Regions from separate parts of the Clostridium sp. JS66 genome, predicted to be linked through region 2. Evidence: predicted binding sites of a transcription regulator. Region 2 holds the regulator's gene; each other region holds the start of a gene.
What was found. The regulator Rex, encoded in region 2, represses fermentation and respiration genes when NADH is low (regulators of the CRP and FNR family bind a similar motif). The targets are predictions, from matches to a motif close to ATTGTTAANNNNTTAACAAT.

Region 1 (10,696 bases), 2.6 Mb from region 2:
TAAGTGAACAAAATCTTGTTAACAGATTATTAAAAGGTTCAAATATAGTTTATGCTGCTACTATGGATAAAAATGCAAAGGTTACTGCCCATAGTGATAAGAGTAAAACTGGAACCATTTTAGCAGATACAGGAAGTAAATCTGCAATTCAAGAAGGAAAAATAAGTTCTTATGTGAAAAGTTATAATGGACATGGAGTGTATGATATTACAATCCCATTACATAGTGGTGAAAATGTAGCAGGAGCTGTACAAATAGGAATTTCCTTGGCAAGCCAAAATGCAGCATTAAGAAACATAGCTATAATCTCCTTAGTGGTAGCATTATTGGCAGTTATACTAGGAGGATTTATAATAATAACAATAGTATCTAATAATCTAAAGCCTTTAGCTAAACTTGCTGAAGTTGCAGAAGAAGCAGCAAAAGGAGACCTTACTAAATCCGTAGAAATTAAGTCACAGGATGAAATAGGAATGGTAGCTGCAAGTTTTAACAACATGATTGAAAACTTAAGAAATATTAATAATAAGATAAATAACATGTCACAAAATATTGCAGCATCATCAAGCAATCTTTTGTCATCTGCACAGCAAGCAGCAGAAGTATCAGAAGAAATCTCAAGCTCCACAGAAGAAGTTGCTGATGGTGCAGAAAAACAAGTTAAAGCTACAGAGGAAATATCTATTTCCTTAAAAAAAGCTGTAGATAATATGACATCTATAAGGGATCAAGTTAAATCAGTAGTAGAGTTTTCTGAAAATACAAGCAATCTTGCTTCTGATGGAAGAGACAAAATGAATAGTATGGTAACCCAAATAGGTGTCATAAAAGATAGCGTTCTTTATTCATCAAAGGTAATTATAGAACTTCAAGAAACTTCTAAACAAATAGGAAATATAGTAGAACTTATAGATGGTATAGCTGATCAAACTAATTTACTTGCTTTAAATGCCTCAATTGAAGCAGCCAGAGCTGGAGAAGCTGGTAAAGGCTTTGCTGTAGTTGCTGATGAAGTAAGAAATCTTGCAGAAGAATCAATGAAATCTTCTAATAATATAAAAGAATTAATAGCTGCAACTCAAAGTAAAACAGAAAAAGCTCTTTCCTCCATCGAAGAAGGAACTAAGGAATCCATAAGAGGAGAAGAAATTGTAACAGTAGTAGGAGAATCTCTACACGAAATACTAAAATCCTTTAATGATACAAAAGAGTACCTTGAAAAAGTTAATTTGATGGTAGAAGAATCAACCAATAGCATAAATCAAGTAAATGAAAATGCAGATGAAATTCAAAATATATCTACAAACACTGCTGCAAGTACAGAAGAAATAGCAGCATCTACTCAAGAACAATCTGCTGCACTTCAAGAAATATCCCGTAATGTGCAAGATCTTTCAACTTTAGCGGGAGATTTGGAAAACAGTATAAAGATATTTAAACTTTAGAAAATTATACTGTTAATATCAATAATGTAAAAAACTTCACCCTGTAAGATAGACATATACTAGTGCTATCCTGCAGGGTGTATTTTATACATTTTTTAGTATAATTACTATTTCTCTCTCATCAAAAAACATTTACATACATTTGTTTTATTTCACTTATTAGTGGATACCTTGGATTTGCTCCTGTACATTGATCATCAAAAGCTTCTTCTGACATTTCATCTAAAGTATCATAAAATCTTTTTCGTGTAACTCCTGCTTGCTCTATAGTCTTTGGAATATTTACCTTTGATTTCAATTCATCTATGGCCTCTATTAATAATTTAATTTTTTCATCCTCAGTATCTCCACCTAAATGTAGATAATCAGCTATTCTAGCGTACCTCCATTTAGCATTTGGATATTTATATTGAGGAAATGCTGTCTGCTTTACTGGAGCATTCACTGCATTAAACTTTATTGTTTCATTTATTAATAACCCATTAGCAATTCCATGAGGTATGTGGTGCATTGCTCCTAATTTATGAGCCATAGAATGACATACTCCCAAAAAAGCATTAGCAAAAGCCATACCAGCCATTGTTGAGGCATGAGCCATTTTTTCTCTTGCTTTTATATTAGTAGTACCTTCTTCATAAGCTTGAGGTAAATATTTAAATATCAATCTAATGGCTTCTAGTGCTAAACCATTAGTATACTCTGATGCAAGAACTGATACATAAGCTTCAATAGCATGAGTTAATGCATCTATACCTGATGCTGCTGTTAATCCTTTTGGCATATTCATCATAAGCTCAGCATCAACTATAGCCATATTGGGAGTTAATTCATAATCAGCTAGTGGATATTTAACCCCTGTTTTTTCATCAGTTATTACTGCAAATGGAGTTACTTCCGAACCTGTGCCGGCTGAAGTTGTAACAGAAATCATCATTGCTTTTTCACCCATCTTAGGAAAAGCATATACTCTTTTTCTTATGTCCATAAATCTCATAGCCAGGTCTTCAAATCTTACTTCTGGATGTTCATACAGTACCCACATAATTTTAGCTGCATCCATAACTGATCCACCACCAACTGCTATAATAGTATCTGGATTATAATTCATCATTTCCTTAGCACCCTTTCCAGCTGTCTTTAAAGTTGGATCTGGCTCTACATCTATGAACACTTTAAAATCAATATCTATTTCCTCAAGAATAGATACAACTTCATTAATATATCCTAATTGATAAAGTACCTTATCTGTAACTATAAATACCTTTTTCTTATTCATATCTTTTAACTCTCTAAGAGCCACAGCTAAACTGCCATATTTAAAATAAATCTTTTGTGGAACCCTAAACCAAAGCATATTTTCTCTCCTCTCAGCTACACTCTTTACATTTAGTAAATGTTTTGGTCCAACGTTTTCTGCTATAGAATTTCCACCCCAAGAACCACATCCTAATGTTAATGAAGGTGCTAATTTAAAATTATATAGATCTCCAATAGCTCCTTGTGATGAAGGCATATTTACTATTGTTCTTCCTGTTTTCATTGTTATACCAAACTTTTTTATTTTATCCTTTGATGTCATAACATCTGCATATAACACTGATGTATGACCGAACCCACCTAATTCTACAAGTCTTTCTGCCTTAAGTAGAGCCTCATCAAAATTTTTAGCTTTATACATAGCTAAAATTGGTGATAATTTTTCATGAGCAAAAGGTTCCTCAAGTTCTACCGATTCTACTTCTCCTATAAGTACTTTAGCCGTTTTAGGGACTTCAATTCCAGCAACTTCACCTATTTTATAAGCTGGTTGACCAACAATATTAGAATTTATACTTCCATTTATTAATATTATTTTTTTCACTTTGTCTACTTCGTTTTTATCAAGTATGTATGCTCCCCTCTCATAAAATTCCTTCTTAACTTCATCATATATTGATTCCAATACTATTACTGACTGTTCAGAAGCACAAATCACTCCATTATCAAAGGTTTTTGAAAGCAATATTGAATTCACTGCCATTTTTATATGTGCAGTTTCATCAATTATAGCTGGTGTATTTCCAGCACCAACGCCTATTGCTGGCTTACCTGATGAATAAGCAGCCTTTACCATTCCAGGACCTCCAGTTGCAAGTGTTAAATCGCATTCTCTCATCACTATTTGTGAAAGTTCAATGGATGGTTCATCTATCCATGAAATAATGTCTTCTGGAGCCCCAGCATTAACTGCTGCTTCAAGTATTATCTTAGCTGCAGCTATAGTTGAATTCTTTGCTCTTGGATGTGGTGAAAATATTATACCATTTCGAGTTTTTAAAGCTATTAGCGCCTTAAATATTGCTGTTGATGTTGGATTGGTAGTTGGGACTACTGCTGCAATAACTCCTATTGGCTCTGCAACTTTAGTTATACCAAAAGCTCTGTCTTCTTCTAATATTCCACAGGTTCTTTCATCCTTGTACTTGTTATATATATATTCTGAAGCAAAGTGATTTTTAATAACTTTGTCTTCCACAATTCCCATTCCACTTTCTTCTACTGCCATTTTTGCAAGTTTTATTCTAGCATTATTAGCTGCCATAGCTGCTTGCCTAAAAATTTCATCTACTTGTTCTTGAGTATAATTAGAAAACTTTCTTTGAGCAAGCTTCACTTCCTGTAATTTTTTCATTAATTCTTCAACATTGCTTACTTTCACAGTAACACCTCTTTCACAATAAAAAATTGTAATCTCATTTTCTACTTAAATGTAAGATAAAATTATCATGTAAATGAATAAATTTTAATTAATACAAATTTATTGTTTCTCTCCTTATTTGTTGTTATTCATTTAAAGAACAACAAAAATGGTGTTTTAAAATTTCTTTAAAACACCATTTTATATTCACTTATTTATTTTTTCTTTTTTCTTTAGTTACTGCAACTTCCTTAAGTGCTGCAGTTTTATCAAAAACATTTATATATATTTGTTTAAGTTCGCTTATTAATGGATATCTTGGGTTAGCTCCTGTACATTGATCATCAAAAGCTTTTTCTGACATATCATCAAGAGTTGCATAGAAACTTTCTTCAGTAACTCCAGCTTCTTTTATAGTCATTGGCATATTAACCTTTGCTTTTAAATCATCTATAGCATTAATTAATAATTGAACTTTTTCATCATCTGTTTTTCCACCTAATCCTAAGAAGTTAGCAATTTTAGCATATCTAGCTTTAGCATTTGGATATTTATATTGTGGGAATGCTGCTTGTTTTCTTGGATTATCTACTGCATTAAATTTAATAACTTCATTTATTAATAATCCATTAGCAACTCCGTGTGGTACGTGATGCTGTGCTCCTAGCTTATGTGCCATTGAGTGACATACTCCTAAGAATGCATTAGCAAACGCCATACCAGCAATACATGAAGCATGACCCATTTTTTCTCTTGCTTCTTTATTAGTTGGACCTTCGTTATATGCAAGTGGTAGATATTTAAATATTGTTTCTATAGCTTCTAATGCTAATCCATTTGTAAACTCAGAAGCCATTATTGATACATACGCTTCAAGAGCATGTGTTAATGCATCTATACCTGATGCAGCCGTTAATCCTCTTGGCATACCCATCATTAATTCTGCATCAACTATAGCCATATTAGGAGTTAAAGCATAGTCAGCTAATGGATATTTCTGTCCTGTTTTTTCATCAGTAATAACTGCAAAAGGAGTAACTTCTGAACCAGTACCAGCTGATGTTGCTACTGATATCATCATAGATTTTTCACCCATCTTAGGGAATGTAAATACTCTCTTTCTTATATCCATAAATCTCATAGCAAGGTCTTCAAAGGCTACTTCTGGATGTTCATACATTACCCACATAATTTTAGCAGCATCCATTGCTGATCCACCACCTACAGCTATAATTGTATCTGGTTCAAAACTTAATAACTGTTCAGTACCTTTTTTAGCTGTAGCTAAAGTTGGATCTGGTTCAACATCTGTGAATATTTTATAAGCAACACCTATTTCATCAAGAACTTTTGTAACTTTATCAACATATCCTAATTGATAAAGAACTTTATCTGTTACTATGAATGCTTTCTTCTTATTTAATTCTTTAAGTTCTTTTAATGCAATCGGAAGGCATCCATATTTGAAGTAAACTTTTTCTGGAACTCTAAACCAAAGCATATTTTCTCTCCTCTCAGCTACACTCTTAACATTTATTAAGTGTTGTGGTCCAACGTTTTCCGATACAGAGTTTCCTCCCCATGTACCGCAACCTAATGTTAGTGAAGGATTCAACTTAAAGTTAAATAAATCACCTATACCACCGTGTGATGAAGGAGTATTTATTAATGTTCTACAAGTCTTCATAGTAGCAGCGAATTTTGCTATTTTATCTTTTTCTTTCATATCATCCACATATAATGATGAAGTATGTCCATATCCACCGTGTTCAACAAGTATTTTAGCTTTTGCAAGTGCATCTTCAAAGTTTTTACCTCTGTACAACCCTAAAACAGGAGATAACTTTTCATGTGCAAATGGTTCTTCAAGTCCAACTGACTCAACTTCACCTATAAGAACTTTAGTTGTTTCAGGTACTTTTACTCCTGCAAGTTCAGCTATTTTGTAAGCAGGTTGTCCAACAATTTTAGCATTTAAAGCTCCATTTATTAATATTACGCTTCCAACCTTAGACACTTCATCTTTCTTTAAAATATAAGCCCCTCTATCTTCAAATTCCTTTTTCACCTTATCATATACTGAATCAACCGCTACAACTGATTGTTCAGAAGCACAAATCATACCATTATCAAAAGTTTTTGAAAGAAGTATTGAGTTTACTGCCATTTTAATATCAGCCGAATCATCAATTATAGCTGGTGTATTACCAGGACCAACACCTAATGCTGGTTTACCTGATGAATAAGCAGCTTTCACCATTCCTGGACCACCTGTTGCAAGGATTATATCAGCTTCTTTCATTACTACTCCTGAAAGTTCAACTGTTGGTTCATCTACCCATCCAATTATTCCTTCTGGAGCACCAGCTTTAACTGCCGCATCAAGTACTATCTTAGCTGCAGCTATAGTACATTTTTTTGCTCTTGGATGAGGTGAAAAAATTATACCATTTCTAGTCTTTAATGCTATTAAAGCTTTAAAGATTGCCGTGGATGTTGGATTTGTTGTTGGAACAACCGCAGCAACAACTCCTATTGGTTCTGCAATTTTAGTAAGACCAAAGGCTTCATCTCTTTCTATAACACCACAAGTTTTTAAGTCTTTGAACTTGTTATATATGTATTCTGAAGCAAAGTGATTTTTAATAACTTTATCTTCAACTATTCCCATTCCACTTTCTTCTGCTGCCATTTTAGCAAGCGGAATTCTAGCATTATTTGCTGCTATAGATGCTTGTCTAAAAATTTCATCAACTTGTTCTTGAGTGTAAGTAGCAAATTTCTTTTGAGCACTTCTTACTTCTGCCATTTTTTTCATTAATTCTTCAACGTTTGTAACTTTCATCAAGGACACCTCTTTCTTATTTTTAACAAAATATTTTCAGAATAGTCTTTTAATTAAAAGTAATGTGTTTTACTTTAATTCATTTTTATGATTTTTGCTTTTTTATGACATTTATTTTGCTGTTTATTATTATGCATTATAGTTTATTATTTGTCAAATATTTTTTTATTTTTTTGAAAAAAACATTGTTTTTGTATATTTTTCTACAAATTACGTCTATTTTTTACTTTTTTATCGTTATTTTTTTAACAATTGTAATGTCCACTATAGGTAATATTTATCACTTTTATGCATTTTTTGTAATAGTAATAATGACTATTATTCGTGTATTTTATTCATTTTTCTGTATTCTTGAATAATTTCATTTTACATATTCGTAAAAACATGTTTAACAAAGATTCTATATTTTCTTGATATTTATTGTTATTTTTTAATTTGTTTGTATATAAAATAACGACTATACTAAAGCAAAATAGAGCTGCAATTGATTTCAACTGCAGCTCATTGCTAATTTTAAGATATCACTAATATATTAAGCCATCTTCAATTCTTCAACAAACTTTCTTACATGGCTTATTATGTCTTCTTTATTTTTTCCATTTTCTATTTTTTTAATTACTGCACTTCCTACAATTATTCCTTCACAATATGGTTTAAATCCTGCAGCCATTTCTGATGATGATATTCCAAAACCCAATGCTTTAGGAAGATTTGTATATTCTGAAATTGTATTCATGTACTCTTTCACGTTTGTACTTATATCATTTCTTACACCTGTAACTCCATTTACAGAAACACAATATACAAAACCTCTGGCATCTTTAACAATATTTTTTATCCTTTCTTTAGACGTAGGTGCTACAAGAGGAATAATATCCACGTCATATTTTTCTCCTATAGTTATAATATCCTTTCTTTCCTCTATAGGGAGGTCAGGTATTATAATACCATCTATGCCGCTCTCATTAGATTCTTTCATAAATTTCTCCATACCATATTTAAATATTGAATTGTAATAAACAAGATATACTAGAGGAATTTGTGTTTTTTTTCTTATTCTTTTTACTGTATCCATTATCTTTACTATTTTAGCTCCATTTTTAAGTGCTCTATTTGAAGACGCTTGTATTGTAACTCCATCAGCCAAAGGATCTGAATAAGGTATTCCAAGTTCTATTATATCTGCTCCAGCTTCTTCCATAGCAAGTACAATATCTATAGTAGTATCTAAATCAGGATCTCCAGCTGTTATAAATGGTATTAATGCCTTTTCTCCATTTTTTCTTAATTCATTAAATTTTAAATCTATTCTATTCATTACAATTCTACCCCCATTACATTTGCTATAGTGTTTATATCCTTGTCTCCTCTTCCAGATAAATTAACAATAATGATATTATCCTTATTGAGCTTAGGTGCTAATTTCATTACATAAGCTATTGCATGAGAACTTTCAAGAGCTGGTATTATTCCTTCAATATGCGATAAATAATTAAAAGCTTCTAGTGCTTCTTTATCCGTCACAGCTTCATAACTTGCTCTTTTACTATCATAGTAATATGCATGTTCTGGACCTACCCCTGGATAATCAAGCCCTGCAGATATTGAGTAGGCTGGAAGTATTTGTCCATCTTCATCCTGTAATACATAAGTCATCATGCCATGTATCACTCCTATAGAACCTTTTGATATAGTAGCTGCATGTTCATCTGTATCCAAACCTCTACCAGCGGCTTCTACTCCTACTAATTTTACAGAAGTATCGCATACAAAGGGATAAAAAATTCCCATAGAATTACTTCCACCACCAACACAAGCAACCACATAATCAGGTAACTTGCCTTCTTTCTCTAATATTTGTTTTCTAGCTTCATCCCCAATTACCCTTTGAAAATCTCTAACCATAGTTGGATATGGATGTGGTCCCATTACAGAACCAATTACATAAAATGTATTATCTATATTTGATACCCAATCTCTCATAGCTTCATTTACTGCATCCTTAAGAGTACCTGTACCTGTGGTTACTGAACTTACTTTAGAACCTAATATCTTCATTTTAAATACATTAAGAGCTTGCCTTTCAATATCCTCTTTTCCCATAAATATTTCACATTCCATACCAAACATAGCCGCTGCTGTAGCTGTAGCCACACCATGTTGACCAGCACCTGTTTCAGCTATAACTCTCTTCTTACCCATTCTTTTAGCAAGTAAAACTTGTCCTAAAGCATTATTTATTTTATGTGCTCCTGTATGATTTAAATCTTCCCTTTTAAGATATATCTTAGCTCCTCCTAACTCCTTAGTTAAGTTCTTTGCAAAATACAATGGATTTTCCCTTCCTACATAATCTTTAAGATAATACTTATATTCATTCATAAATTCTTTATCTTGTACCGCTTCATTAAATTCTCTTTCCAACTCTATAAGAGCATTCATTATAGTTTCTGGTACATATTGTCCTCCAAATTTTCCAAATCTTCCATTCATAAAAATTCCTCACTTTCATTTATGTTTATATTAAATTTCTTTTCCTATACCATGTTTTCTAACTTTATCTATGAATTGTTTTATTTTTTCAAAGTTTTTTATTCCATTTTCCTCTACACCACTTGATACATCTACTGCATAAGGTTTTACAATTTTTATAGCCTGAGTAATATTATAAAAATTCAATCCACCTGCTAAAACTACTTTCTTATTTATATTTAGATTATTGAGTATCTCCCAATTAAAGCTCATTCCTGTACCACCAGAACTTCCCTTCACACCACTGTCTATAATTACTGCTTCAACATCATATCTGCATATTTTATTTATTTTATTTTCATAAAACTTAATCTTAACATCATCTTTTAGATTATGAGATACATCAATACTTATGCTTTTCCATATTTTAAATGGAAATAGTTTCTTTATATAATTCTCATCTTCCATGCCATGTAACTGTATCACATCTAATTTTAAAACTTCTGCTGTATTTCTTACTTCTTCCAAAGGATTATTTTGAAAAACCCCAACTCTTTTTATATTTTTATCTAATTTTTCTATAAGCTGTGCTCCGAGTTCTAGATTAATTTGCCGCTTACTTTTGCAAAATACAAGTCCTGCATATTCAGGCTTTAATTCATTTAAAAATTCTACATCTTCAATTCGTCTTATTCCACACACTTTTACTGAAGTCATATGATACTCCTTTTCTAAATACACTAAAGTAATTTTTTTGACTGCTCAATAAACTCACTTAACTTGTTTACATTTCCAATATTCCTCATAAAGGTTTCTCCTATAAGTACTGCATTTACACCTAATCCTTTTAAATATCTTATATCCTCTGAAGTCTTTATAGCACTTTCAGATACTACTAAAATTTCAGAAGGAACATTCTTTATAAGTTTTTCTGTATTTTTTAAATCCTCTGTAAAGTCTTTTAAATTTCTATTATTTATGCCTATAATTGAACAACCACTTTCTACAGCTATTTTAAGTTCTTGTTCATTATGCACTTCCACTAAACATTGAAGTCCAAGGCTCCTTGCTAAATCATAGCATTCTTTTAATTTATGCTTTAATATAGAAACTATAAGCAAGATAGCATCTGCACCTATAGCTTTTGATTGATATATTTGATAATCATCAATTATAAAATCCTTTCTTAAAATAGGTTTTAAATTTACTTTTTTAACATCATTTATGTAACTATCATCTCCTTTAAAAAAATTCTTT
Region 2 (10,696 bases):
TAAAAAAAATACCTTGTGAAAAAAACGGAAAAATTGTATTAGTAAACATAAAAGACATATACTATTGTTACATAAAAGATGAAAAAACCTATGTTAAAGCTAAAGATGGTAGCTATTTAGTTGGCTTTACACTTCAGCAAATAGAAGGAAAAACTGATTTTTTTAGAGCTCATAGAAGTTATTTGGTGAATATGGACAATATTAAAGAATTATACTCTTGGTTTAATGGTACTTATAAGTTAGTAATGGATGATAATAATAGATCAGAAATACCTATAAGTCGTAATAATGTGAAGAAGTTAAAAGAGATAATTGGAATTTAGAACAAATGAAAATTTAGATTAATTGGTGATTATATGAAATTTGAAAGATTATCTATGAAAATAAAATTAACTATATTTTTTGCTTTACTCTCAGTTATTTTATTTGTATCAGTAGGCTTACTATTTTTTGAAAGCAATAAAAAAATTGTAATAGATACTAAACAAAAAGAATTTAAAACCCTTTCTAAGGAAACAGCAAATAAAATAGAAAGATTTTTCTTTGAAAGGTACGGGGATATAGAAGTAATGTGTAATTCATCCATATTGAATAGAAATGATATAGATGAAAACGTTAAGCTAGGATATATAAAAAGTGTTAGAAATGCATATAAAACATATGAATATATTTTAACTACAGATAATTATGGGAATATAAAAACTATTTCAGGTGATTTAAAAGGAGATTATAACTATAAAAAATGGATAGATAGCGTTAGAAGTAATGAATTTTTTGTATCAGATTTTACTTATATCCCAGAGGAAAAAGCATATTTTGTTTATTTTATAGCACCTATAAAAGATGATATGGGTTCAGTTATTGGTAAGATAGTAGAAAAAGTTGAGCTTGGTTCTATAACTGATATAGTGAAAAATGTTGGATTAGATAAATCTGGGGATGCTTATCTTGTTTCAAATAATGGAAGCTATATATTGTATAATAAGAAAAACAATCCTCGCATAAATTTAAATGCAGAACAAGGAAAGGTATACTATAATGAATATGATGGACATAAATTTGTATATACTTTTTATCCAATAAAAAAATATAAAACCCAAAAAAATACTTGGTATCTTGTGATAGAACAGCCTGAAAAGGATGCTTTTGAAGTTAGCTATAATTTAAGAAATTTTACTTTAGTTGTAATTATAATCTCTATATTTATAATATTTGTTGTAGCACTTATAGCATCTGAGAAGATAACAAAACCATTTAAAATAATGAATTTAAACTTAAAAACTATGGAACAAAGAGTTATAAAAATATCTGATGAATTAGAGAGAAGCGTGATGAGGGCTAAAAGTTTAGAAGCTTTAGCAACTATGTCTGCAGGTATGGCCCATGAAATAAGAAATCCGCTAACATCTATAAGTGGATATGCTCAGTATATTCAATTAGAATTACCAGAAAGTAATAAACTTCAAGAAGATATATCCATAATAATTAATGAAGTGGATAGACTGAATAGAATTGTGGATAGATTTTTAAGTTTTGCTAGACCTAAGAAATTAAGTTTAAAATCAGAAAGCATAAATGATATAGTAGAAGATGTAAAAAGAATATTAAGTAATGATATATGTTGCAATAATATAAAGCTGAATATTAATTTAAATAAAGTACCTAATATATTAATGGATAGAGATCAAATATATCAGGTAATACTTAACATAGCAATTAATGGTGTTCAATCCATGCCATATGGAGGAAGTTTAACTATAAATACAGGGTATATAAAAATGTCAAAAATAATTTTTGTGGATATAGAAGATACAGGAGTTGGAATATCAACGGAAGATTATGATAAAATATTTCAACCATTTTTTACTACCAAAGATAAAGGAGTTGGCTTAGGCCTTCCTATTTGTTTAAGAATAGTTGAAAATCATAATGGATTTATTGAAGTTGCTAAGAATGGAAAAAAGGGTACAAAGTTTACTATAAAAATTCCAATGTGATGTATATTAAGGTAGGAGATTTTATGTTAGAAATTAGTATTTTAATTGCAGATGATGAAATAAATGTTACTAAATTATTGGAAAAGGTTCTTGTGAAAGAAGGATATAATACATATATAGCTTCTTGTGGCAGTGAGGCTTTAAGTATAATAGATAAACACCATATAGATATTGTAATTACTGACATTAAGATGCCTGGAATGAGTGGCATAGAGCTTTTAAGTGAAATAAAACTAATAGATCCAAGTATAGAGGTGATATTAATCACAGCTTTTGCTACTATGAACACTGCCATAGAAGCTTTAAAAATGGGTGCTAGAGATTATATAACAAAGCCTTTTAATTTAAAAGATGTGATTGAGTCTATAAAAAGAATATCTGGAGGTAGCAAAGCATTACAGCAGTTAGAACCTATAGATAATTATTTTTTAAGTAAAAGTAAGGGTATGGAAGAAGTTCTTCGCATTATAAAGCAAATAGCTGATACTAAAACTACTATAATGATATATGGAGAAACTGGCACAGGTAAAGGTTTGGCAGCACAAGCTTTGCATAATCTAAGTTGTAGAAGAAACAAACCTTTCATAAAGGTAAATTGTGCTGCTATACCAGAAACTTTATTAGAAAGTGAGCTATTTGGGTATGAAAAAGGTGCATTTACAGGGGCAGCCACAAATAAGCCGGGAAGATTTGAGCTAGCAAATGGAGGATCCATATTTTTAGATGAAATAGGAGATATTACACCTCTTATGCAGGTAAAATTACTGAAGGTAATGCAGGAAAAAGAATTTGAAAGATTAGGTGGAATAAAAACCATAAAAACTGATGTTAGAATTATAGCTGCTACCAATAAAAATTTAGAAGATATGGTTAATAAAGGTGTTTTTAGACAGGATTTATATTATAGATTGAATGTAGTACCAATAAAGATGCCGCCACTTAGAGAAAGAAAAGAGGATATACCTTCTTTAGTGGAATATTTTTTGACAAAATGTTCTTATGCATCTGAAAAAGGAAAGAAAGATATCTCAAAAGATGCGATAATGCAGCTTATAAATTATAATTGGCCAGGAAATATAAGGGAATTGGAAAATGTAATTGAGAGATGTGTAGTAATAAGTAATTCCAAAGTTATAGACGTAAATGATATTCCAAAGTATATATGGGAATCAGATAAATGTGAAGATGGTAACCAAGGAAAATTAAATGATGTAGTAGATGTAGCTGAAAAAAATATTATAATTAAAGCTTTAGAAGAATGTGATGGAAATAAGACTAAGGCGTCTGAAGTGTTAGGTATAAGTAGAAGGTCTTTGCATAGAAAAATAAGTAAATATAATATAGAAGATTAGCAAAATGGGACATTTGTGTCACTGTGTGACATGAATGTCCCATTTTTAATTCGTAAAAATGTATTAATATGCAATGTAAAATGCAAAAAAAAATTCAATATAAGCTGAAGTCGCATGAATATGCACGGTAAACATTTTCATAAAGTATGGCATACAATTTGCTATAAATAGTTAGGTATGAATAATTAAATTATATTATCTAAGGAGGAATTTAAAAAATGACAAACATTAATGCAGGAGATACAGCATTAGTACTTATAAGTGCAGCATTAGTATGCTTAATGACTCCAGGATTAGCATTTTTTTATGGAGGGTTGGTAAGAAAGAAGAATGTTCTAACCATTATGATGCAAAATTTTATATCTATGGGCATAGTGACATTTATATGGGTATTCGGAGGCTTTAGCTTAGCATTTTCAGGAGATATTGGAGGAATTATAGGAAATTTTAAGTATTTTGTATTAAATGGAGTTGGAATGGCTCCTAATTCTAGTTATGGTCCAACTATACCGTTTCTTGCCTTTTTTGTTTATCAAGAAATGTTTGCAGTAATAACACCTGCTCTTATTACAGGAGCTTTTGCAGATAGGGTTAACTTTAAAAGTTATTTAAAAATCCTAGCTCTATGGAGCATATTTGTATACGTACCAGTGACTCATTGGATATGGGGAGGAGGATTCCTTGCTAAATTAGGTGTAGTAGATTTTGCTGGAGGAATTGTTGTTCATGTAACAGCAGGTATAGCAGCATTGGTTTCAGTTATATATGTAGGGAAAAGAAAAATACTTTCAGAGGAAAGTACAGCTCCTCATAATATAGCCTATGTAGCTTTAGGTACAGGATTATTATGGTTTGGATGGTTTGGATTTAATGGAGGAAGTGCTTTAGCAGCTAATGGAATTGCAGCAATAGCATTTGCAAATACAGATATAGCTGGTTCAGTAGCTATGATAATGTGGCTTTTAATATCTTGGGCACATGAAAAGAAGCCAAGTATGATTGGAGCCTTAACTGGTGCAGTGGCTGGTCTTGCAACAGTAACACCTTGTGCTGGATATATAGAGCCATGGGCAGCAGTAATAGTAGGATTGCTTTCAGCAATTGTGTGTTATGCAGCAGTACAATTAAGAGAAAAATTGGATTTAGATGATGCACTAGACGTTTGGGGAGTACATGGAGTAGGTGGAATTCTTGGTTCAATACTTGTAGGAGTATTTGCAAGTAAATCAGTAAATGGAATCAATGGTTTAGTGTATGGTAATGCACATCAATTTTATGTACAGTTAGCAGGTGTTGGAATAGTAGCTATTTACACTTGTGTGGTAACTTTTGCAATATTTAAGATTGTAGACGTATTTGACCCTGTAAGAGTTAATGAAAAAATAGAAATAGAGGGTCTTGATGAAGGAATACTTGGTGAAGTAGCATATGATTTTGACCTAAAATAACTTGATAAAAGCTTCTTGAGTCTTTTGGACTTAAGAAGCTTTTATTGACATCAAATGGAAGAATGTATAGTATAAAGGTATATTAAATTATTAAGGGGGATATAATATGTCAAGTGTTAATGTTAGCTTACAAGTGCTTCCAGTTGTAAAGGAAAAAGATTTGTATGGAGTAGTGGATAAAGTTATAGAATATATAGATTATTGCGGTGTAAAGTATGAAGTTGGTCCTATGGAGACTACTATGGAAGGTGAAATGAATGAGCTTTTAGAAATAGTGAAAAAAGCGCAGGAAATATGTGTGGAGAATGGTGCTGAAAGAGTTATGTCTGTAGTAAAGATAGATTATAAAAGTGAAGGCGTTACTATAGATGAAAAAGTGAATAAATATAGAAAATAAGTATATAATTTTAGGTGACTTTCTTAATTATTTATGGAAGTCATTGTTTTTTTTATACATACATTTAATAAATATGAATAAAATGCATTGAAAAACAGAGAATTATAAGTTAAAATCATAGTAAATATATTTATTGTATGGTGGTGAGACCATGAAGAAGGTAACTCTTATTAATGATTGCAAGTTCCAAAGCATTATTATGAAAGATATGCTAAATGACCTTGGTTATGAAGTTAATCTTACAAATGAATATGGAGCTTTGGCTAAAATAAAAAAAATCAATCCAGATATAGTTATATGTAATTTAATTATGAAAAACATAACTGGAGAAAAGCTTATAAAAAATATAAAAGATATAAATAAGAATGTAATATGTATACTGTCTTCAGCTAATGAAATAAAGCTAGAAGATTATTCTAAAGAGTATATTAATGAAGTTATTCACGTGCCTATAGAAAAAGAAAAATTAGAAATTATTTTAGAAAAATTTTCAAATAAACCTGATGACTCTAATAATTTACAGTTTTCCAATAATGTTGGGTTTTCTTTTTGCCCATATTGTGGACAAAAATTAGAAGGTTCAAAGAAAGATTTTTCGTTCTGTCCTTTTTGTGGACAAAAATTAAAATGACGGAATAAAGATCCGTCATTTTTACTATGATAAGTTTCCCCATTCTTCATATAAATTGTCTAGTTGCTTTTGGGAATCTACTAATTGTTTGTTTATAGATTCACTTTTATCAAAGTCCGAATAAACCTCTTCTAAACAAAGCTGTTGTTGGAGCTGTTCTATTAAATCTTCCATATTAGCAATTTCATTTTCAATATTTTTTATTTTTAAGTTTTTTTCTTTTTGTATTTTTTCAAGATCTCTTTTTTTCTTCTTTTCATGTTGTACTTGAGTTTTTGTTTTGCCTGAATTTTCTTCTTCTTCTTGAAATCTCAATGGATTTTTTTTCTTTTCAATATAATAAGTATAATTACCTAAATATTCTTTTGCACCATCTTCTACTAACTCATATATTTTATTTATAACTTTATTTAAGAAATATCTATCATGGGATATAACAAGAACAGTACCATCATAGCTTAATATAGCCTTTTCTAAAGCTTCACGAGACATTATATCTAAGTGGTTTGTAGGTTCATCTAATAATAAAAAGTTGGATTTAGAAAGCATTAATTTTAATAAATTAATTCTACATTTCTCACCACCACTTAAAGAACCTATTTTTTTAAATACATCATCTCCTGTAAAAAGAAAAGCAGCTAATGAATTTCTAACTTGGGTTGTGGTCAGTTCGGGAAAATCGTCCCACACTTCATCTATTACGGTCTTATCATCATCAAGATTAGATTGTTCTTGATCATAATAACCAATAAAAACATTTTTGCCCAATACTGAAAATCCTGAATCAGCTTTAATGGTATTCATTATTATTTTAAATAATGTAGTTTTTCCTCTTCCATTCTCTCCTATAAGAGCTGTCTTCTCACCTTTTTTAATATCTAAGAAAAGATTGTTGAATAAAGATTTTTCGCCAAAACTTTTGCTTAAATTTTCTATGTGAAGAACGTCATTACCACTTTTTATGCTAGTTTCAAACTCAACATGACCAAGTTGTTCTTCTTTATCTGGCGCTTTTACTCTTTCTATTTTATCTAATGATTTTTGTCTACTTTCAGCAGCTTTTATGCTCTTTTCCCTATTAAAGGATCTATATTTTTCTATTATGGCTTCTTGTCTTTTAATTTCAGCTTGCTGTAAGTTATATGCTTTTAATTGTATCTCATAATTTTTTTCTTTTAGATCTAAAAAAGTAGTATAATTTCCATTGTAACAATTTATATGACCATTTATAAGTTCTATAGTTTTTGAAGTTATAGCATCTAAAAAATATCTGTCATGGGAAATAACTATTACTGTACCTTTATAACTTTTCAAGTATTCCTCAAGCCATTCTATAGCATCCAAATCCAGATGGTTTGTAGGTTCATCTAGAAGCAAAATTTCAGGATTAATTAATAACAGTTTACAAAGAGCAACTCTAGTCTTTTGACCACCACTTAAAATATTTATTGGTTTACTAAAATCATCTTCTAAAAAGCCTAGTCCTTTTAAGACCCTAGACACTTCTCCCTTATAAGTATATCCACCTCTATTGGTGTATAATTCAGAACACATAGTGTAATCTTTAATTATTTTATTATGATATTCTTCTTTTTCGGGATCATAGGGGTCATTCATTAAATTTTCTAATTTTTGTAATTTGTTTTCTAGAGCTAATAGATCTTTAAAAACTGTAAACATTTCTTCTTGAATAGTGTTATTTGAATCTAAAGATAAATGCTGTGCTAAATAGCCTATAGTTTTATTTTTATCTATAAATAGTTCTCCAGAATCCTGTTCTAGTTGATTTGTTATAATTTTAAAAAGTGTGGATTTTCCAGCACCATTTGGTCCTATGAGTCCAACTTTCTCGCTTTCATTTATATTAAAAGTTACATTTTCAAGTATAACATCTATTCCATAACTTTTATGAATATCTTTACAACTTAAAACAACCATAATCTCACCTTCCTTAATCATTAATATTTTACTATGTTAAATGAATTTTTTGTAGTCTAATTTCATAAATTATTATATAACTAGTGTTTTGTTAAACAACTAATAAAAAGTAATAAAATTATAAAAAATCATAAATTAGAAAAATAAACTATTGACATACTGCATACTTAAATAATACTATAAAGAGTAGGAGAAGAAAAAGAATTAGTATGTTAATTGTATAACAAAATATTCATGGAAAGTTGTTTTCACGTTGTATTATAAATTTTTAAATGCAATTATAGAAACAAATGTAATAGAAAATATATATATAATAAGAGGTGCTGTATGGATAAGAAAAAAAATATATCAATGGCTGTAATAAAAAGGTTGCCTAAATACTATAGATATTTAGGAGAGTTAATGAAGAATGATGTTGATAGAATATCATCAAAAGAGTTAAGTGAGAAGATAGGGTTTACCGCTTCACAAATAAGACAAGATTTAAATTGTTTTGGAGATTTTGGTCAACAAGGATATGGATATAATGTAACAGAACTGCATGGCCAAATAGGTAATATACTTGGACTTACTAAGCCGTACAAAACTGTAGTAGTAGGTGCAGGAAACATAGGGCAGGCTATATCAAATTATACTAGGTTTGAAAAAACTGGGTTTAACTTAGATGCTATATTTGATATAAATCCTAAATTAATTGGTATAAGAATACGTGATATAGAAATAAAGGATATAGATTATTTACCAAGTTATTTGAAAGAGAATCCTACAGAAATTGGAATAATATGTGTTCCAGCTAATAGTGCTCAAAAAGTATGTGATACTTTAGTAAAGAATGGTGTTAAAGGAATATGGAATTTTGCACCTGTAGATTTAGTTATACCAGATGACGTGAAAGTAGAAAATGTACATTTAAGTGATAGCCTATTGACATTAACTTGTCTTTTAAATGATGGCGATATCGATAATGAATAAGCAGGGTTTAGATTTAAAAAAAGATAATAATTGAAATTTTTATTTCAATTATTATCTTTTTTTAAGTTTAATAATTAACAAAGTTATAGTTGATTTATGTCACATATAGTCGTTATTAAATTTAAATGTTTAAATTTTATATAGTAAATATTATTTAGAACTAGTTAACCTCCCTATTACATCTACTTATATTTTCAAAATAAAACCAAAAAATGTATAAATAAATAAAAGCAGGTTGTATTTTTATGAATCCTATAGAATATAAGGTATAAATTAATATAATATGCATTATTTGTTATTTAGTTATGCAATTTGTATAATGAATGTGATATAATAATATGTATAAATTCGTATAATTAAAAAACATTTACCAATGGGGGGAATAAAATGTATAAAATTGTTGACAAAAGGGAATTAGCTCCTAATATATTTCTAATGGACATAGAAGCACCAAGAGTTGCAAAGTCCGCTAAACCAGGACAATTTGTAATAGTTAAAATGGACGAAAAAGGTGAAAGAATACCTCTTACTATTTGTGACTATGATGCTCAAAAGGGTACTGTAACTATAGTATTCCAGACACTTGGTGGATCAACACAAAAAATGGCTGATTATGAAATTGGACAAACATTTAGAGATTTTGTAGGACCTTTAGGACAACCTACGGATTTAGTAAACGAAAGCATAGAAGAATTAAAAAAGAAAAATATAATATTTGTAGCTGGAGGAGTAGGAGCAGCACCAGTATATCCTCAAGTTAAATGGCTTCATGAGCATGGAATTAATGCAGATGTAATAGTTGGATGTAAGTCAAAAGAATATTTGCTGTTGGAAGAAGAAATGAAATCGGTATCAGGAAGCTTATATATAGCAACTGATAACGGAACTTATGGATATAAAGGCTTTGTTACAGATTTATTAACCGAGCTTATTGAAAAAGAAGGAAAAAAATATGATCATGTAGTGGCAATAGGTCCTATGATCATGATGAAATTTATATGTAAGGTTACAAAAGGTTTTGGTATTAAAACTATAGTAAGCTTAAATCCAATAATGGTAGATGGTACAGGTATGTGTGGAGCTTGTAGAGTTACTGTTGGAGGAGAAACTAAATTTGCTTGTGTAGATGGACCAGAATTTGATGGTCATCTAGTTGATTTTGAAGAAGCTATGAGAAGACAGAGATTGTATAAAACAGAAGAAGGAAAGTCATTAATGGAAGAGCAGGAAAGAAAAGAAGGACATGTATGTCATGTAGGATTGGATGGTGACAAATAATGGACAACGAAAAAATGAAAAGAGTACCAGTAAGAGAGCAAGATCCAAAGGTTAGAGCTCATAATTTTCAGGAAGTTTGTTTAGGATATGATAAAGAAGAAGCTGTAAAAGAAGCTTCAAGATGTTTGCATTGTAAAAAACCTATGTGTGTATCTAAATGTCCAGTATCTATAAATATACCAGAGTTTATAGAACATGTTAAAAGTGGAGAATTTGAAGAAGCTGCTAAGACTATAGCTAAATCTAGTGCACTTCCAGCTGTATGTGGAAGAGTATGTCCTCAAGAAAGCCAATGTGAAGGAAAATGTGTACTTGGAATAAAAGGAGAGGCAGTAGCTATAGGAAAGCTTGAAAGATTTGTAGCAGATTATTCAAGAGAAAACAATGTAGATCTATCAGAAAAAGAAACTAGTAATGGCAAAAAGGTTGCAGTAATAGGCAGTGGTCCTTCAGGGCTCACTTGTGCAGGAGATTTAGCTAAACTAGGTTATGATGTAACTATATTTGAAGCTTTACATGAAGCAGGTGGAGTTTTAGTTTATGGAATACCAGAATTTAGACTTCCAAAGGAAACTGTAGTTAAACATGAAGTAGAAAATGTTAAAAAATTAGGTGTTAAGATAGAAACTAATGTAATTATAGGAAGAACTGTAACTATAGATGAACTTATAGATGAAGAAGGC
Region 3 (10,696 bases), 1.9 Mb from region 2:
ACAGGCCATTATTCACGCCCAGATGTTCTAGAACTTGTTATTCATGAAAACTAAAAAAATCTGTTTTATTTAAGTAAACTTTCATACATAGAATTTTGAGTTAATATAAGTACATTGCAGCACAACTTTTTAGGTGGAGTCCGCATTGAATATATGGTGTATAAAAGCCAACCGTTCATTAAGGAAGTCTAATGCCTAAAATTTAATTATTTGCATACACTTGAAGTTACTAGTTTGAATTTTAACTTTTATGCAGTGATATATGATAAGGGTGTCATCACATTAGCTAAATTGTTTTAGTATTATTCTTAGCTCAAAATTTTTGAAAGCCTTAGAACTTTAGTCCTGTCTGAGGGAACCGAGTTTGACAAAGTTCTTAGGCTTTCAAAAATTTTGAGCTTTAGAATAATTAAAACATTTAGCCGTGATGACACCCTTATCATATATCACGGAATGAAAGTTAAAATCCAAACTTCCACTGCACCTTTGTGTCGCATTATTTTTAAACTGTTCATCCATTTTTATATATAATTTATGTGCACTTTTTTTCCTAAAGCTTTCATCTGATTATACAATTCCCCTACTAATTTCAGCTTTATGCTCAAATCCACAGGAAAATCAGGATTTTGGTGTGCTGGATTTACAGCCATTCCTACCCATAAATTTAAATGAGTACAATCTTCCATGAGAATTTTAACTAAAGAAGATACTCCATCCTTTCCATCACAATCTATAAATCCCCTATCTTCAAAGGAAGGGTCCAGATACTTTTTTATTTTTTCTATAACCATGCTTAAGGTCAAAACACCTTCTGTTATTAAATCTATTCCATCCATGGTAGCCGTAGGAGGAACATCCTTATTAAAAAAGTCCAAATTAACTTTAAGCTTTTTACCAAGTTCTCTTTCTGCAATGTTGGCAGCAGTTCCTCCACATATGACCTTTTTACCTGGACTATCCATAAAATTCCTTATGACAACACTATCCATTTCCTTATCTTTAGGAGGTCCTGTAAACAAATTTACAAAAGATGGTTTTCTCACCTTAATAGAAACAACAGTAGTATCATCCCCTGGTTTACAGCAGTACAAATTCCAGCATGCTTCAAGTAAATCTTTAGCTACAACTTGCACATTTAGATTGCTGCCAGTTCTCTTTTTAAGGTAAGCTTCTACATCCTTCCACTGCCAACCTAAGTTTAATATCTCTCCAAGTCCTGCATGTATTACTCCATCACTTACTACAGTAAGCACATCATCTTCCTGCAAGACCAAATTACTTTCCTTTATAACTTTACCATTTATAATAGATTTCTTTTTACTTATTTCCATACTTTCGCCATTTCTCATAGCAAAAAAAGGTGGATTATCATATTCTGCAATATATGCTTGTCCATTATTATAAATCTTGATTATGGTAAAAGTAGAATATGCAATGTTTCTAACCTTACATACTGGAAGAGTGTTAGCTATGGTATCCACTGTTTCATATATATTGGCACCTTCTTTAAGCATAGTACCTGCAATTTTAGAAGTTAAAGTGGCCAAAATATTAGCCTTAACGCCGCTTCCAAGTCCATCTGCCAGCACTATTATTGTACAATCCTCTAACCTTACCACATTCACCATATCTCCTGGCAGTTCTTCTCCATGCTTTATTAAAGTGCCATGAGCTACTTCTATAAAAAAATCCATTAACTATCACACCCTTTTTCTTCTTCTACTACTTTTTTCAACTTAGTCAATGCAATTTTAGTTTCTGCTGTAGTCTCACCTAGTAAACTTGCTATTTCCTGTGCCACACGCATCTGTTTTTCTATTACTTCCTGTGCTGTATTTATGGTATTTTCTTTAAGCTTCACAAGCTTTCTTTTATTTTTTTCTTCCTCTGTAATATTCACCAAGGCTATCATCACTATGTCCTGTTTTTCAATATATCTCACCGTTTCTATGAAATCCAAATTATAACTTGGGAAGGATACTTTTTTGCCTAGTATATCCTTTCCTGTTTCCTTTACACATCTAAAATCCTCGTCATCCATAATCAAGGCTATTGGTTTATTTACTATATTTTCAGCCTTAACTGTAAATGCCTTTTCTGCAGCAGGATTAATATCTTTAATTCTCATTTCTCCATCTAGAAGTATAATACAGTTTACGATGTTTTCAAATATAACATTTCTTATACTTTCAGCTCTATTTCTCATATAGTGAAGACACATATTGGATTCTGCCATACCTTCAAATATAGCTTGAGCCTTTTCTCTACAAGTATTGTAACCGCATACTCCACAATTCAATTCATCTTCAACACTGTATTTTCCCATTTCCATCAGTATCTTTTCTATTTCTTTTTCTGAAGCTGCACTTTTTTCAATACTCTTATCTATAAAGGATCTGGAAAAGTCTATATCCTCATCTATGTCCAATTTTTGTTCACCAATAGAGATATTTTTATTTATATAATTTTTAACCTTTTGAACTCTCTTGTAATAACCTTTTTCATTATTTATCATACCTGGTCCGCCAATGCAGCTCCCTTTACAAGCACTAGCTTCAATAAAAGCACTAGTAATTTCTCCCTTTTCAATGCTCTTAAATAACTCCATACATTCTTCTGTACCACTTACAGATATGACTTCTAGTTTTTTATCTTGAATAACATCACTTACGCAACTTACTATACCTTTAAACAAGGGATATTTTCTTCCATCCTTAAAGGAATTTCTGTCAAATTCATCCGGTTCTAAACCCTGTATATCCATATTTAAACCTTCTACCCAATCTGTAAGTTCTTCAAAAGTTATTACTGCATCTAAAACATCCTTATTTATGAAGCTTTCAGACTCTATTTTTTTCCCCATACAAGGTCCAATAAATACTATGAAGCTGTCTTCTCCATAAATCTTTCTTAACACCTTTCCATGTGCAATCATAGGGGATACTGTTGGGATCATGTATTTAATTAGCTTAGGAAAGTACTTTTCAATTATATAGTTAGCTGAAGGACATGCTGTTGATATATAGTTGTCCAACTTTTCTTCTTTCATATACTGTCTGTACAACTCTGAAACTACATCTGCTCCTGAAGCAGTTTCTTCTATATGAAAAAAGCCTAATTTTCTGAGTACACTTACAAACCTGCCAGGGTCTACGTCAAAAACCCCTGCAAAGGAAGGTGCAATAGTTGCTATTACTTTTTTTCCTGAATTTATAGCCTCTTTAAGTCTTTCCAAATCACTTACTATATGTCTTGCCTTTTGAGGACATATTGCCAGGCAGTGACTGCATGCAATACATCTATCCTCTACAATTTCTGCTTGTTGATTTTTGAATTTTATAGCTTTCACAGGACAGGATCGTAAACACTTGTAGCAATTTTTACAATTAGCACTGGAAAAATTCATATATTTCATTGTTTTGTCCTCCTAGTAACCTCTTCATCAAAAAACTGCTCCACATTTTTTTCATTAACTGAATATATTTTTTCTTCCTCATCAATTTTTACTGAAACCCCTTCCGTACAATGACCAAGACAAAAGGCTCCTTTTAATTCAACTGAAGCTTCTAATTTATATTGTGAAATTAATTTTTGCAAACTATTTATAACCTTATAAGATCCTTTTAAATGACAAGCACTTCCTACACAAACACTAATAGTTACCACAATATCACTCTCCAAAAATTTTAAAATTTAATGTCGAAAATATTATACACTATAATTTTCGTCAATTATTAACTACATATACAGGTATATTTTTTGTTAAATTTTAATCACATTATAATACAATTTTACAACAAAAAATAAAAAAATCCTATGTTAATTTATATATAAAACCCTATTAGCTGTTAAAAACTTGGATTTTAAAAATATAGCTATTAAATCTACAAATGGTTTTTCAGCAGAAAATACCTCTAATGCTAAACAACCATTTACCTTAGATAAAAATGTAAGTAATTCTGCAATTACAATCAATAAGTAAATTTGAATTACTATTTGTATACAAGGTTGATTTTTTTATAAGTATTAAGCAGTTTAATCACACTTTACTATCATAAAACATATAATAATTTTATAAGCCTATGAAAGGAATGAATTATATGTATAATCCTTACCAAACATATCCATCTTCTTATTTTGTTAACCCACAAAGATATATGCTTAATGCTTATAGAATGTATCAATGTCCTTGTATGATGAATATGCCTATGTATGCTCCAGGCTTTTCAAATCAAAATACTGACAACAGATATGTTCCTTTTGCTAATAATATGAAAAATAACATGAATAGCAATTTAAAGCCTAATTACCCTAATTCGCCTATAAACAGTAATTTAAAATCCAATTCTTCGAAACCTTCAAAGGATGAAGCTCCAGCTCAGTCAAAGGATTATGGTCCAGAACCATTTGCAATTAATATTGAGGAGGCTACTAAGGAAAATAACTATTATCGTAGTACTCTATGGACAGGAAAACACTACCAACTCACTTTAATGAGTATAGATCCAGGAGATGACATAGGATTGGAAGTTCACCCTGATGTTGATCAATTCTTACGTATTGAAGAAGGTCAAGGAATTGTAAAAATGGGTAACAGCAAAAAACACTTGGATTTTCAAATGAAAGTTCACGATGGTTTTGCAATATTTGTGCCTGCTGGTACATGGCATAATGTAATCAATACAGGAAAGGGACCTATTAAATTATATTCTATTTATGCACCACCTCAACACCCACATGGTACACTTCACAAAACTAAGGCAGATTCTCAAGCTGCTGGAGATTAAAGTATCCACTAATATAAACTTAAAGCTTGTTTTGCATTAGCAAAACAAGCTTTAAAAATAAATTAGTTTTCTGACGTAAGGAGGAAAACTCACCTTCATTGTCCTCTGTTCTCTGTCAATTGTCCTCTGAAAAAAAGTTGAGTTATTAAATATTTATATATCATAGCCTTGATGCAACTTCATAAGCATCCCAAATAGCATACATAATATTAGAAACCTTTCTTGCATCACCTAAAAACCGTATATCTTGAACTTCATATTTAAGTGAATCATAAAGTTCTTTATTGGAATCATATCCTACAGCAAGGACTACTGAATCTGCTTCGATTTCTCTTTCATAACTACCTTCTATATTTACAAGAACACCTTTATCAGTAGTCTTTAGAACCTTTGATGAAGTTAGAACATTAATGTGATTGTATTTAATAAGAGCCATAAGCATTCCAAAATTAGCGAAACAACTTGGTCCATTTAAAGCAAGCAAACTATCCATAGCTTCAACAATGGTAACTTCTTTACCCATTTTCTTTAAATAAAGAGCTGTTTCACAACCAACAAGACCTCCACCTAAAACTACAACTTTATCTCCTGCCTGTTTTTTTCCACAAAGCACATCTGCAGCATTAAATACTTTACTATTATCTCCTAAATCAAAGACTTTAGGTTTTGAACCTGTAGCTATTATTACAACATCTACTTTGCTATTTTTCACAATTTCTGGTGTAACTTCAGTATTGAGTTTTATATCCACATTCAAATCTTTTAAAGTATTTTCATACCATTTAATAAGTGCCCTGTCATCTTCTTTAAAATCAGGAACTCCTCCTGGAATTAAGTTTCCTCCAAGTCTTTCGGTTTTTTCATAGATTACTGGTTCATGTCCGCGTAATTTAAGAACTCTTGCAGCTTCACATCCTGCTACGCCGCCCCCTACTATCAACACTTTTTTTGACTTAAGTGCTGGAATAAGAAAATTAACACCTTCTCGACAAGCTTCAGGGTTAACAGCACAGTTGAGAGATCCACTCTTTACCATACGCCCTAAACATCCTTCATGACATGAAAGACATGGTCGTATCAACGCAGTTTTATCTAATCGCAATTTATTTACATAATCAGGATCTGCAAGAAGTGGTCTTCCAAGTCCTATCATATCGCAAGCACCATCCTCTAAAGCAGAAAGTGCAATATCAGGATTATCCATACGTCCTGCGCATATTATTGGAACATTTACTGCTTCTTTCATTATTTTTGCATATGGAATATATAATCCCTTCTTTTGATACATAGGCGGATGATTCCACCACCATGAATCATAACATCCTACATCCACATCCAATGCATCATACCCATATTGTACAAGTAACTTTCCTGCTTCTATTCCTTCTGGAATATCTTTACCCTTTTCTTCAAATTCTTCACCTGGCAGTGCTCCCTCTCGCCAGTCTTTTATAAAGCTCTTAGGACTGTAACGAAGTATAACAGGAAAATCATCTCCACAACGCTTTTTTATTTCTTCAACAACTTCACGTGCAAAACGCAAACGATTTTCAAGACATCCACCATATTCATCAGTACGATGATTAAAAAAGGAAATAGCAAACTGATCCAGTAGATAACCTTCGTGCACTGCATGAATTTGAACACCATCAAAGCCTGCACGTTTTGCATTTACTGCTCCTTCCCCAAACATCTTAACAATATGATGTATTTCATCTTTGCTAATCTCCCTACAAGTTACATCCACCCATCGATTTTGAATAGGAGAAGGAGCTATTGGTGGCACATTTTCATTTGCTGGTGGAGCCACTCTTCCAAATCCCGCACTCATCTGCAAAAAAACCTTGGAATCATATGCATGTATTCGTTCTGTCATTTCACTGGCAGTTCTTACAAAATGAACTGGATTATATGTGGAACAGGGAACACCAGGCATTTCATGAGATTCAACCTCATTTTCTACAAAGGTTACACCAGTTATAATAAGACCAGTACCTCCACGAGCACGAGCTACATAGTAGTCTAGACCTCTTTGATTAAATGCCCCTTCTGCATCCCCAAGCCCTTGAGGCCCCATAGGTGCCATGGCAAAACGATTTTTAATTTCAATACTTCCAATTTTTACACATTGAAATAACTTTTTGTATTTATAAGTCATATATAAGCCTCCTTAATTAAGTACTATGAAAATTTATGGACAATACATTTATATAAATCCAAGAGAGAGTATTTATTTCATCTCTTTAAATATCAAGCTAAATTTATTTACTTATCGAAGCAGCTACATTTTTGGGTTTTGTAAAAGCTATTATAAGGAACATGACTACAGAAGCAGTTAAAATACATGGTGCAGCTATAAACCAGGCCGCTTTTGGACCTTTAAGCCCAAACATATTGGTTATAAAAGCTAAAACTATAGGAGATACAAACTGCCCTAATCCCATTAAGGCAACATATATGGAAAAAGCACGTGCAGAAGCAGACTTATCCGCAGAAGCTACTAATTTAACACCAAAATCTGGATTGTATATTCCATAGCCTATGCCAAAGATAATACCTGCAAAAATATACATTGAATAAGTACTTACATTTATCAAAATTAAAAATGAAGCTCCTATCAGACCAACAGCAATTGCAATGGTAAACCTTTTAAACATATTGAATACTTTTCCATACATCATGCCTGCAACAAAAGCTCCTCCTGTAAATACAGTAAGTACAAATCCAGCTTCAGGAGCACTTCCTATTTTTCCTGCTGTCATTACCATGGCTACATTTGTCATGAATGTGAATTGTAAGATATTTAATAAAGCATTTAAAAATGAAAGAATATAGGTTTTTGGAGTTAACTTACCACTTGGAGCACCTTCTGATATTTTTTTGTTTTTAATATCTGGTACTTTAAATATGATAAGAAAACAAATTGGTATCATAAGAAGAAATCCTAAAAAAGCGTATCTCCAGCTTATTGCAGCCAAAACTCCTCCCATCATCTGAAATACTACTCCAGCCAAAGCTCCTATTGCAGATTTATAGCCCATAAGGCTTTTAAATTCATTCCCTTGGAACATATCTGCAAGAATTGGTGTAGAAAGTGGAAATAAAAGGCCATAACCAGCACCAAAGATGCCCCTCATAATAAGAATAAATGTCATATTATTTGCAAACGCGGGAAGGATGCCTCCAACAAATTGAAGTAACATGGCAATATATAGTATTTTCTTCTTACTAATAAAGCGCTCAAGCTGTCCAGCTACCAATGAAAATATTACCATCATCAAAGATGGTAAAGCAGCAATCTGTTTTACTACTTCCTGGCTCACACCAGGGAATGCTTTTGCTATTTCTCCCAGTGCAGGTGTAGTAACACTTGTTGTATACATCAGTAGAGCTATTGATAAAACCGCTGCCTTCTCTACAAAACCATACTTTTTCTCCGCCATAATTTCCCTCCATTTAATAATTGTATTTACAAGTTTTCATAAATTAAAGCTAACTATTCTTTTGCAGCTGCAAGCATAGCTTTAATATTTTCAGGCTTTGAGTTAGGTGGTGCACAGCAGCCTGCAGCCATAAAGAATCCTTGAGGTGAAAATTCATCTACAAGCCTTTTACTGTAAGCATATACCTCCTCTGGTGTACCTAATGATAAAAGTGATGGAGATACATCTCCCATGAAAGCCATATGTCCGCCAAGAACCTGTTTAGCTTTAAAAATATCAGTTGAACTGTCAGGATGAAAAATAGCTCTCCCCTTAGGCACATCAAGAAAATAGTCTAAAAAACGACCCCAGTCTAAATCTAAATGAAGATAAATATTAGATCCTTCCTCAATAATTACATCAATTATCTGTTTCATATATCTCCACATAAAGCGATCAAAATTTTTCATAGATAAAAAGTCCCCTGCTCCACGGCCTCCTCCTAAAAATACAGCAAGTGGTTTTTGATCACGTATTTGCTTCCTTAAATTATTTAACCTATCCACCATAGCTGCATCACATGCTGCTTGAAGCTTATCTGGTATCTTGTGTAAATCTCTCATTAACTTTGGTATAGATCGACCTCCACTAAAAGCAGCAAATGGTGTACCTGCCATTACAGGAGTTAATATTACACAACCTGCATCTATATATTTTTTTCTAACCTTACCAGCAATAGTCCCATAGTAATTCATTTCTTCTAATGCATTTCCCAGATTCCTTTTACAGTAATCCGTAAAAAAGTAATTCCAGCCCTTATCAATAACAATGTCATAATCTTCTTCAGTCATCTCACCACGTTCATCTATCTGCCACTGTACATCATCCTTGAGCTCACGCCCAGGTACCTTTGTATGAGAAAGTTGAATTGCACCATTTATTGGTGGATAACCAGTTGGACCAATAACACAATCTATATCACCTATGGATTTAAGTGAATTTACTACCTTTTCTTCTGCTGACAAGTTGTCTGTTACAAGCTCAGACAGTTTTCCTCCTGCATACCTAAGCAAAAATGCTCCTGCATGAAGCATAATAGGTGTTTTATCTGTTTTTTCCATTGCAATATTTTTTTTGATTCTTTCCAAATGTTCATTATACAATTCTTCATTACTTTTCATACTAATAATTGCACCTCCAAAAATTAATATACTAATTGACTATTGATAATTCTTCCTATATCAATGCTATCAAAGTCAGAATATTTTTACATCGTCATATATTGAAAAGATATCAATGGTTTATTGTAAATATTTACAATCATATGAAAAATTCTGAAAATTTCAATCTTGTTAAGTCCATACCAATGAACTATAATTAATTTTATGGAGGGTAAATAATGTTAGTTCTAATGAGTGAAATTGTTAATAAATTACTAAAATATAGCCCTGTTTTTAGAATTAAATATGATTTATATGTGAAACGCTGTAAATTTCTTGATTGTAATGATTTTTCATTAAATTCAGATACCATTTATTTGGGAAGTGTTTCAAACCTATCATCAGATATTTCTTTAGATAGTCCCACAAATTTACTGTTTTTATCAGATGTGGACATACCTAAATATTTGAAGAATAATACTATGATAAATTACATTTTAATTAATGAAAATGTAATCAGTTCAAAAATTTTTAATGAATTACAGGATTTATTTTCATTTCATGAGATGCAAGCGGTTTGCTCTGAAAAATTGTTTAAGGCTTTATGTAAAGGTGATAATACCAAACAACTTTTGGATACTTGTATGGAAATGCTGGAAAACCCACTGCTTTTAACAGATTCATTCTTACATTTGATCGATTACTCAGGATTTAATGACAATATAGACGAGCCCCTATGGAAGGAATGTATTACAACTGGACATATACCTTTAAAATACATAAATCAACGAAATTTTAATTTGACAATAAAAAACACTATAGATTCAGATATTATGTGGGAAATTGGCTCTTTGAAACATAAACAGATACTAGCAAGAATACGTTTAAATGGCACTGTAATTGCCTACCTTAAAATACTTCAATATAACAAGGAAATCACCCAAAGTGATATAACAATTATCCCTGAAATTTGCAGCGTTCTGGCACTTGCAATAGAAAAAAGTAGATATAGTTTTTTTATTCCTAAATCTCCTATTGAAACATTACTAATAGATCTATTAAAAGGAAGAATGATTTCAGAAATTTCTATTGAAGAAATAAAAAATCAATTAAAATATCCATACTATTACGTTATCAGTTTTTATATTAGAAGTCCTGTTCCCGATTTAACCACCAAACTTTATCATATGAAGGGACTAATCAGCAGCTTCTTTTATCATTATCATACAGTGATATATGCTGATCATATAATTACACTTATTGATAAAAAAACTGGTAATGAACCAGTGATAGACACTACTATATTTAATTCATTTACTCAATTATT

Region 1: the regulator Rex is predicted to act here: its motif matches at 7,201-7,220, upstream of adhE (bifunctional acetaldehyde-CoA/alcohol dehydrogenase).
Region 3: the regulator Rex is predicted to act here: its motif matches at 3,759-3,778, upstream of Q6H37_RS18105 ((2Fe-2S) ferredoxin domain-containing protein).

Annotation. Positions count from the first base shown of each region.
Region 1 covers NZ_CP131467.1:3,266,748-3,277,443, forward strand. The annotation lists gene Q6H37_RS15260 (methyl-accepting chemotaxis protein) at 1-1,445, shown strand, start outside; gene adhE (bifunctional acetaldehyde-CoA/alcohol dehydrogenase) at 1,567-4,143, opposite strand; gene adhE (bifunctional acetaldehyde-CoA/alcohol dehydrogenase) at 4,334-6,967, opposite strand; gene trpA (tryptophan synthase subunit alpha) at 7,500-8,285, opposite strand; gene trpB (tryptophan synthase subunit beta) at 8,285-9,460, opposite strand; gene Q6H37_RS15285 (phosphoribosylanthranilate isomerase) at 9,491-10,156, opposite strand; gene trpC (indole-3-glycerol phosphate synthase TrpC) at 10,180-10,696, opposite strand, start outside.
Region 2 covers NZ_CP131467.1:5,824,380-5,835,075, reverse strand. The annotation lists gene Q6H37_RS27125 (LytTR family DNA-binding domain-containing protein) at 1-323, shown strand, start outside; gene Q6H37_RS27120 (ATP-binding protein) at 357-1,997, shown strand; gene Q6H37_RS27115 (sigma-54 dependent transcriptional regulator) at 2,021-3,349, shown strand; gene Q6H37_RS27110 (ammonium transporter) at 3,568-4,797, shown strand; gene Q6H37_RS27105 (thiamine-binding protein) at 4,904-5,194, shown strand; gene Q6H37_RS27100 (response regulator) at 5,346-5,825, shown strand; gene abc-f (ribosomal protection-like ABC-F family protein) at 5,850-7,763, opposite strand; gene Q6H37_RS27090 (redox-sensing transcriptional repressor Rex) at 8,091-8,735, shown strand; gene Q6H37_RS27085 (sulfide/dihydroorotate dehydrogenase-like FAD/NAD-binding protein) at 9,123-10,013, shown strand; gene gltA (NADPH-dependent glutamate synthase) at 10,013-10,696, shown strand, end outside.
Region 3 covers NZ_CP131467.1:3,905,510-3,916,205, forward strand. The annotation lists gene Q6H37_RS18090 (carbon-nitrogen hydrolase family protein) at 1-54, shown strand, start outside; gene Q6H37_RS18095 (SpoIIE family protein phosphatase) at 522-1,694, opposite strand; gene Q6H37_RS18100 ([Fe-Fe] hydrogenase large subunit C-terminal domain-containing protein) at 1,694-3,415, opposite strand; gene Q6H37_RS18105 ((2Fe-2S) ferredoxin domain-containing protein) at 3,412-3,666, opposite strand; gene Q6H37_RS18110 (hypothetical protein) at 3,857-3,982, shown strand; gene Q6H37_RS18115 (cupin domain-containing protein) at 4,101-4,787, shown strand; gene Q6H37_RS18120 (FAD-dependent oxidoreductase) at 4,948-6,945, opposite strand; gene Q6H37_RS18125 (MFS transporter) at 7,049-8,230, opposite strand; gene Q6H37_RS18130 (uroporphyrinogen decarboxylase family protein) at 8,284-9,390, opposite strand; gene Q6H37_RS18135 (PucR family transcriptional regulator) at 9,609-10,696, shown strand, end outside.